DNA from 2 places in the Paenarthrobacter sp. RAF54_2 genome. Region 1 is predicted to be linked to the other one. Evidence: riboswitches for the same ligand, from Rfam matches in the RefSeq annotation. Region 1 holds a riboswitch; the other holds the start of a gene.
The links. A riboswitch is a leader RNA that binds a small molecule or an ion and turns the genes downstream of it on or off. The one in region 1 is predicted to bind glycine.
Positions count from the first base shown of each region.

Region 2: it holds a riboswitch for glycine, as region 1 does, so the genes downstream of both, gcvP (aminomethyl-transferring glycine dehydrogenase) here and gcvP (aminomethyl-transferring glycine dehydrogenase) in region 1, are expected to answer to the same signal.

Region 1 covers NZ_JBFRDV010000012.1:4,837-9,396, reverse strand. The annotation lists gene AB4Y87_RS13290 (PucR family transcriptional regulator) at 177-1,691, shown strand; glycine riboswitch at 1,766-1,864, shown strand; gene gcvP (aminomethyl-transferring glycine dehydrogenase) at 2,013-4,560, shown strand, end outside.
Region 2 covers NZ_JBFRDV010000043.1:12,763-17,322, forward strand. The annotation lists gene AB4Y87_RS25200 (MFS transporter) at 1-398, opposite strand, end outside; gene AB4Y87_RS25205 (TetR/AcrR family transcriptional regulator) at 472-1,011, shown strand; glycine riboswitch at 1,105-1,202, shown strand; glycine riboswitch at 1,203-1,334, shown strand; gene gcvP (aminomethyl-transferring glycine dehydrogenase) at 1,387-4,233, shown strand; gene gcvT (glycine cleavage system aminomethyltransferase GcvT) at 4,248-4,560, shown strand, end outside.

The DNA.
Region 1 (4,560 bases):
ACGGATCCTTGGTGTGAGGGGGTGCTCGCCATTGAGCGGGAAGTAAGTAATTCCATTCTTCGTGACGCGGGTCACGGCGAATAGCGGTACATTGACTACAAATGGCCGAGGCGCTTAGACGAATGTCTAAACGGCCCGAAACGGCCCCCGGAATCATAGAGTCAGGACCCCATCCGATGGCAATCACCGTCGCAGAGCTCGTGGCTGAACCGCAGCTGGGACTCACCCTCCTGGCCGGTGACACAGGCCGCGACAACCGGATCACCTGGGCCCACACCTCGGACCTGCCCAGGCTGTGGGAATGGGTCACCGGCGGCGAGCTCATGATGACCAATGGGCTGTCGATTCCCGCAGACGCCGAGGGACAAGTGGCGCTCGCAGAGGCACTCATGGACAGCGGGGCAAGCGCCTTGGCGATCGGCGAGAAGATGCACGCGCCCCCGCTGACGCAGGAGTTCCTGACGGCCTGCGATCGGCTGCCGTTGCCACTGATCAACGTCCCGTACCCGCTGCCGTTCATCGCGATCGCCCGCTCGGTTGCTGAATCTTCCCTGCTCGAAGAGTCGCGGCGCTTGCGGCAGACGGCCAGGGTTTACGACCTTCTCCGCACGGCCGGAGCCTCCGAGGACCATTGGCAGAGCCTCGTCCAACGGCTCGCCACCGAGCTGGACGCGGAGCTGTTCGTGGTAGATCGCCGCTGCCTCCATCCCTGGCACCCGGAAGGGCAGGCGCTCCCGGGGTTCCTCGCGGATGAATGGGCACCGCTTTCCGGTCAGGTGACCTTGGCGGGTAAGAAGTTCCAGTGGCACCGGATCCGGGGACGGCACGTGCTGACCATGGACATCCCGACGCATGCCAACGCGCTCCTCGTGGTGCTGCCCAACAGCGAACCGCACCCGGACGCCGTCGTACTCCTGCACGCCGCAACCGTGCTGGGACTGCAGCTCTCGCGCATCGTTTTGTCGTTGGAAGGCCGCCACCGATTGGCTGGCGAGTTCCTGCTGCAGGCCATGGACGGGCGCTTGGGCGCGGCCGAGATGGAGAGCCGGCTGGCAACTTTTGGGGTTCCGCCGCAGGACTTCCTGCTCGTTTCCATGTCCGAGACCGCCGGAGACAAAACAGCGAACGACGGCGACAGGCTGGCCAACGTGCACATCGAACTGTGGCGGCACGGGGTTGCGTCGGCTTCGTTGAAGCGGAATAGCCGGCTGCACGTCGTGGTCCCCGCTGATGTGCCGGACGACATCCTGGTGCATTGTGCCGGGGCGGATGCAGCGATCGGAATCAGCGCTCCGGCGGCAGTGGCGGGCATTCAGCGCGCGCTGCAGGAGTCCCTCTGGGCGCTCGGATCGGCCCGGGCGAACAAGCTCGGATTGGCTCGCTACGCGCAAGGACCATCATGGCTGGGGCTGACAGGTTTCGAGGAAGGAACTGCGTTGGTCCGGCGTCTCTTGGGGCCGATTTTCGACTACGAGCAGAGCCAGGAAGGCGATCTCCTCGTCACGCTGAGGACCTATTTGGACTCGCAGCGTTCGTGGCAAAAGACCGCCGCTGCCCTGTTCGCGCACCGGCAAACCATCATCTACCGGATCCGGAAGATCGGCGAATTGACGGGCCTGGACATGGGTGAAACCTCCACGGTTGCCCAACTGTGGTTCGCTCTCCAGATCCATGAGGCAATGCATCGGTAGGTATCCCTTGCTTGCGCTTTTTCCAGATAACCCGCTATGGTGTGAACCGTGTCACTGACGTGACGCAATGCTTTTGATCTGTGGCGGGAGAGTCCTGCCGGTACATCCAGTCAGGCGCCGTAGGAGCAAATCCTCCCCAGGAATCTCTCAGGCCCACGTACCGCCACGGCGAGGCAACTCTGGAAAGCAGTCCGGGTAACCGGGCTCACCGACGGTGCAAGCAGGCAACCATTCCTGCGGAATCTCTCAGGTCCAATACAGAGCGGGGAGGAACCCACATCATCGTGGCGCACATAGGGCGCCTGAATCATGGAGTTCCTCTTGACTGTTCAATCAACCCCCACCGCTTTCGCGGACCGGCACATCGGCGCCAGGCGCCAGGCCGACGTTGACACCATGCTCAAGGCCATCGGCTACGACTCCGTAGACGGCTTGGTAGACGTTGCGGTCCCCGATTCCATCCGCCAGGACACTGCACTGAAGCTGCAGGACGCCCTCACCGAGGTGCAGGTCCTTGCCGAGCTGCGGAAGCTCGCGTCCAAGAACAAGACCGCCGTTCAGATGATCGGCCAGGGCTACTACGACACCGTCACGCCCCCGGTCATCCGCCGCAACATCCTCGAGGCTCCCGCTTGGTACACGGCGTACACGCCCTACCAGCCGGAGATTTCGCAGGGCCGCCTCGAAGCACTGCTGAACTTCCAGACGATGGTCCAGGACCTGACGGGGCTGCCCGTAGCCAACGCCTCGCTGCTGGACGAAGCCACCGCTGTGGCTGAGGCTGTGCTGCTGATGCGCCGCGCCAACAAGTCCAAAACTGCCAAGGACGGGAAGACCGTCCTGGACTCCGACCTCCTCCCGCAGACCATCGCCATTGTGAAGGGCCGGGCCGAAGCGCTGGGCTTCGAAGTGGAGATCGCTGACCTTTCGGCGGGCCTTCCCGACGGCGACATCAATGGCATCGTCCTGCAGCAACCGGGTGTTTCCGGCCGCGTATTCAATCACTCCGGCGTCATCGCGGCGGCCAAGGAACGGGGTGCGCTGGTCACTGTCGCTGCCGACCTTTTGGCGCTCACCCTCATTACGCCCCCGGGCGAACAAGGTGCCGATATCGCCGTCGGAACTGCGCAGCGCTTCGGTGTTCCGCTGTTCTTCGGCGGCCCCCACGCTGCATACATGGCTGTCCGCGAAGGTATGGAGCGGACGCTTCCGGGGCGCATCGTTGGTGTTTCCAAGGACAACGCCGGCGTCCCCGCGTACCGACTCGCGCTGCAGACACGCGAACAGCACATCCGCCGCGAGAAGGCCACGTCCAACATCTGCACGGCCCAGGCGTTGCTCGCCATCGTGGCCTCGATGTACGCGGTTTACCACGGTCCGGAAGGCCTGAAGGCGATTGCTGAAACTGTCCACGGCCACGCCCGTGTTTTGGCTGCGACCCTACAGAAGGCCGGCCGCGAACTCGTCTCCGAAGTCTTCTTCGACACCCTCACTGTCCGCGTGCCAGGCAAGGCCGATAAAGTCATTGCCGCCGCCGAAGCCCGCAGTATCAACCTGCGTCGCATCGATGCTGACACGGTTGGCGTTTCCCTCGATGAAACCACGACGCCGGAGGTCCTCTCCGCGGTAGCCGTCGCTTTTGGTGCCGGCCCGGTGAAGGACGCTGCCGGGTTTGAGCTGCCGTCTGATGTGCTCCGCACCAGTGATTTCCTCCAGCACCCCGTGTTCAACACGCACCGTTCCGAGACGCAGCTGTTGCGCTATATCCGCAAGCTGTCCGACCGGGACCTCGCCTTGGACCGCACCATGATCCCGCTGGGTTCCTGCACCATGAAGCTCAATGCCACGGCCGAGATGGAAGCCATTTCCTGGCCCGAGTTCGCCTCGATCCACCCGTTCGCTCCGGATCACCAGACTGCTGGCTGGCGCGAGCTTATTGAAGGACTGGAAGCCGACCTCACCGAGATCACCGGCTACGATCAGGTCTCCATCCAGCCGAACGCCGGTTCCCAGGGTGAGCTCGCGGGGCTCCTGGCGATCCGTGGCTACCACCTGTCCCGCGGTGATGACCAGCGAAACGTGTGCCTGATTCCTGCTTCTGCCCACGGCACCAACGCAGCATCTGCTGTGCTCGCCGGCATGAAGGTTGTTGTGGTGGCTACGGCCGCTGACGGCACGATCGATCACGCAGACCTGGCGGCCAAGATCGAGGCCAACAAGGACGTCCTGTCCTGCATCATGATCACGTACCCGTCCACCCACGGTGTGTACGACGCCGACGTTCGGGAGGTTTGCGACTCCATCCACGCTGCTGGCGGACAGGTATATGTTGACGGTGCAAACCTCAACGCGCTCGTTGGGCTCGCCCAGCCGGGCAAGTTCGGCGGCGACGTGTCCCACCTGAACCTGCACAAGACGTTCTGCATCCCGCACGGCGGTGGCGGACCTGGTGTTGGTCCGGTTGCAGCCAAGGCCCACCTGGCACCTTTCATGCCTGGTGATGCGAACAATGTTTCGTCTGAAGGTGGCGTGGCCATCTCGGCATCGCGCTACGGCTCCGCGGGCGTGCTCCCGATTTCCTGGGCTTACGTGAAGCTGATGGGTGGCCAGGGACTCACCGAAGCGACCAAGTCTGCGCTGCTCGCGGCCAACTACGTCGCCTCCCGCTTGGATGAGCACTTTCCAGTCCTTTACACAGGCGAGGGTGGGCTCGTGGCCCACGAATGCATCCTGGACCTCCGCGAACTGACTGCCCGCACAGGCGTCACGGCAGAGGATGTTGCCAAGCGCCTCATCGACTTCGGTTTCCACGCTCCCACCCTTGCGTTCCCCGTTGCGGGCACTTTGATGGTGGAGCCGACCGAGTCCG
Region 2 (4,560 bases), on a different contig from region 1:
ATCAACATCGCGCCGAATACGCCAAGTGCGGCGCGGCCGGCAATCAGCCATTCCGCGGAAGGCGCGAATGCTGTAGCAGCCGAAACCGCGGCGAAGCCCGTGCTGCCGATCAGCAGCAGCCGCCGTCGTCCGATCCTGTCGCCGAGGTTGCCCATGGAAACCAGCAGCGCCGCCAACACGAGAGGGTAGGCGTCAATGACCCATAGGAGCTGCACGCCACCCACATCCAAGGAGCGGGCAATTGCCGGCAGGGCGAACGTGAGCGCGGTGTTATCGACGGCCACCAGCAGCACCGGGAACATCAGGAGTGCCAGGGCCGTCCAATCGCGCCACGGTGCTGCCTGACCCGTCAAGGTACGAGTGGAGCGGGGCGCTTGGGTTGAGGACGGCGTGAACATAAAGGTTACTGTACCGTCTAGACGGTACAGTTTCAAATTCAGCACCGCCAACCCCGTAGGGAATGATGTAGTCATGCCACGCAAGCCAGTTGCCAGGGATGCAGTCCTTGATGCCTACGAAGCCCTCCTTATCGAAGTGGGGGAGCGGGCTGCCACGCTTGACGCAGTCGCCAAGCGGGCAGGGGTCTCCAAGGGCGGACTGCTTTACCACTTCCCCAACAAGGAATCGCTGATCAGCGCTCTGTTGGAGCGCTTGGATGAGTTGGCCCAGGCAGACATCGAAAAAATGAAGACGGCGCCAGATGGCAGCGCTGCCTACTTCATTCGGACCTCACTGTGGGCCGGAACTCCCATGGATCGGGCATTCGTTGCTGCCACGAGACTGGCCGAAGTTGCCCATGAGGAGACCCGCCACAGGTTTGCCGGAATCCAGCAGCAGTGGTTGGACGTCCTGGCCGAGGATGTTGGTCCGGAGGTTGCCAAGGCCGTCAGTTACATGGGCGACGGCCTGTATTTCAACGCCATGTTCGAGGGTGGCCGGGAAGGCGGCAAGGCCGGGCGGGAGGCCGACGTCGAGATCCTGCTGGGAGTCCTGGACCGGCTCCGCAAGTAGCGGGTCATCCATTTGCGGCGACGCTCCCAACGTAGGACAATTGAGCCTTGTGGTGCGCCTTTACTGGGGCACGCAAACAATTGAATATGCCTTTGATCTGCGGCGGGAGAGTCCTGCAAGCAAGTGATGCGGGCGCCGTAGGAGCAAACCCTCCCCAGGAATCTCTCAGGCCCACGCACCGCCGCGGCGAGGCAACTCTGGAAAGTAGCAGGCCTTTTGCCGCGTCCTTTGGCGCGGAAAAGATGCTGTGCTCACCGACGGTGCAAGCGATGGTTGTGCAAGCAACACGCGGAAACTCTCAGGTCCAATACAGAGCGGGGAGGAACCCAGCCACTGTGGCGTACCCAAACGCCGCCCAAGTAATGGAGTTCCTTCGTGACGGTTAGTTCAGCCTCCACCACCTTCGTCGATCGGCACATTGGCGCCCGCCGCCAGGCCGACATTGACACCATGCTCAAGACGGTCGGCTACGACACCGTTGATTCGCTGGTTGATACGGCCGTTCCCAACGACATCCGCCAGGACGTTGCCCTCACGCTCGAAAATGCGCTCAGCGAAGTCGAGGTGCTGGCTGAGCTGCGCAAGCTTGCGTCCAAGAACAAAACTGCCGTCCAGATGATCGGCCAGGGCTACTACGACACCGTCACGCCGCCGGTTATCCGCAGGAACATCCTCGAATCCCCGGCCTGGTACACCGCCTACACGCCGTACCAGCCGGAAATCTCGCAGGGCCGCCTGGAAGCTCTGTTGAACTTCCAGACCATGGTCCAGGACCTCGTGGGCCTGCCGATCGCCAACGCCTCCCTGCTGGACGAAGCAACAGCTGTGGCAGAGGCCGTGCTCATGATGCGCCGCGCCAACAAGAACAAGGCAGCCCATGACGGGAAGACCGTCCTCGACGCCGACTGCCTCCCGCAGACCATCGCTATCGTGAAGGGTCGCGCTGAGGCGCTCGGTTTCGAAGTTGAGGTCGCCGACCTTTCGCTCGGCCTCCCGGAGGGCGTCATCAACGGCGTCGTCCTGCAGCAGCCCGGCGTTTCCGGCCGCGTGTTTGATCACTCCGCGGTCATCGCTGACGCCAAGGAACGCGGTGCACTGGTCACGGTCGCAGCAGACCTTCTCTCGCTGACGCTCATCACGCCTCCGGGCGAGCAGGGTGCGGACATCGCCGTCGGTTCCGCCCAGCGCCTCGGCGTTCCGCTGTTCTTCGGTGGCCCGCACGCCGCGTACATGGCCGTCCAGAAGGGTCTCGAGCGTTCCATGCCGGGCCGTCTGGTGGGCGTTTCCAAGGACGACGCCGGTGTCCCCGCCTACCGCTTGGCGCTGCAGACCCGCGAGCAGCACATCCGCCGCGAGAAGGCCACGTCCAACATCTGTACCGCGCAGGCGTTGCTGGCCATCGTCGCCTCCATGTACGCCGTCTACCACGGCCCCGAAGGCCTGAAGGCAATCGCCGAAACCGCCCACGGTCACGCCCGCACCCTTGCAGCGTCACTGAAGGCCGCCGGCGTCGAGGTCGTTCACGCGTCCTTCTTTGACACCATCACAGTCCGCGTTCCYGGCAAGGCGGACGAGGTTGTAGCTGCTGCCGAGGCCAAGGGCATCAACCTGCGCGGCATTGACGCTGATCTGGTGGGCATTTCTGTTGACGAGACCACTACATCAGAGATTGTTCGCGCCGTCCTGGATGTCTTCGGCGCTAAGGTGCTTGAATCCGCTGAGGGCTTTGCGCTGGAATCTTCCGTGGAGCGCTCGAGCGACTTCATGCAGCACCCGGTGTTCAACACGCACCGCTCCGAAACCCAGCTCCTGCGCTACATCCGTAAGCTCTCGGACCGTGACCTGGCATTGGATCGCACCATGATTCCGTTGGGTTCCTGCACCATGAAGCTGAACGCCACGGCTGAGATGGAGGCAATCTCCTGGCCGGAGTTCGCTTCGATCCACCCGTTCGCTCCGGATTCCCAAACCCAGGGTTGGCGTGAACTGATCACCGATCTTGAGTCCCAGCTGACTGAGATCACCGGCTACGATCAGGTCTCCATCCAGCCGAACGCCGGTTCGCAGGGTGAGCTCGCCGGGCTTCTGGCTATCCGTGGTTACCACCTGTCACGCGGCGACGAACAGCGCAACGTGTGCCTGATTCCTGCTTCTGCGCACGGCACCAATGCTGCTTCCGCAGTTCTGGCCGGTATGAAGGTTGTGGTGGTGGCCACCGCTCCCGATGGCACCATCGATCACGTTGACCTCAAGGCCAAGATCGAAGCCCACAGGGACGCCCTCTCGGCCATCATGATCACCTACCCGTCCACGCACGGTGTGTACGACGCCGACGTCCGGGAAGTCTGCGACGCTATCCACGAAGCCGGCGGCCAGGTCTACATCGATGGCGCCAACCTCAACGCGCTCGTTGGGCTCGCGCAGCCCGGCAAGTTCGGCGGCGACGTCTCCCACCTGAACCTGCACAAGACGTTCTGCATCCCTCACGGTGGTGGCGGACCCGGTGTCGGCCCGGTTGCGGCAAAGGCACACCTGGCACCGTTCATGCCAGGTGACGCTGCATCGTGGACCGAAGGCAACGACGTCCCGATCTCGGCGTCCCGCTTCGGTTCGGCCGGCGTGCTCCCGATTTCCTGGGCTTACGTGAAGCTCATGGGTGGCCAGGGGCTCACTGAAGCCACCAAGTCCGCGCTGCTGGCTGCGAACTACATCGCTTCCCGACTCAACGAGCACTTCCCCGTGCTCTACACCGGCGAGGGCGGGCTCGTAGCCCACGAATGCATCCTGGACCTCCGTGAACTGACTGCCCGCACGGGTGTAACAGCTGAAGATGTTGCCAAGCGCCTCATCGACTTCGGCTTCCACGCTCCCACCCTGGCGTTCCCTGTTGCCGGAACCCTCATGGTGGAGCCCACAGAGTCTGAGGACCTCGTGGAGATCGACCGCTTCATCGAGGCCATGATCACCATCCGCGCCGAAATCGAGCAAGTCGCCACCGGCGATTTCACTGTTGAGAGCTCGCCGCTGCGCAAGGCACCCCACACGGCTGCCGCCGTCGTAAGTTCTGACTGGGACCGCGCATACCCGCGTGAGCAGGCCGCGTTCCCCGTCCACCACCTCAAGCAGGACAAGTACTTCCCGCCCGTTGGCCGCATCGACGGTGCAGCAGGAGACCGCAATCTGGTCTGCTCCTGCCCGCCGATCGAAGCCTTTGAAAACTAAAGGACGCCCTGCAAATGACTGAGAACTACACCGCTCTCTACGAAGAGCACAAGAAACTGGGCGCGTCCTTCACCGACTTCGGCGGCTGGCAGATGCCACTTAAGTACTCGTCCGAGTTGGCCGAGCACCACGCAGTCCGCAAGTCCGCTGGCTTGTTCGACCTCTCGCACATGGGCGAAGTCTGGGTCACCGGACCGGACGCGGCGGCGTTCCTGGACTATGCGCTGGTAGGCAAAATTTCCGCCATGGCCGAGGGCAAAGCCAAGTACTCGCTGATCTGCCAGGAAGACGGCGGCATCATCGACGACCTCATCACGTACCGTCGCC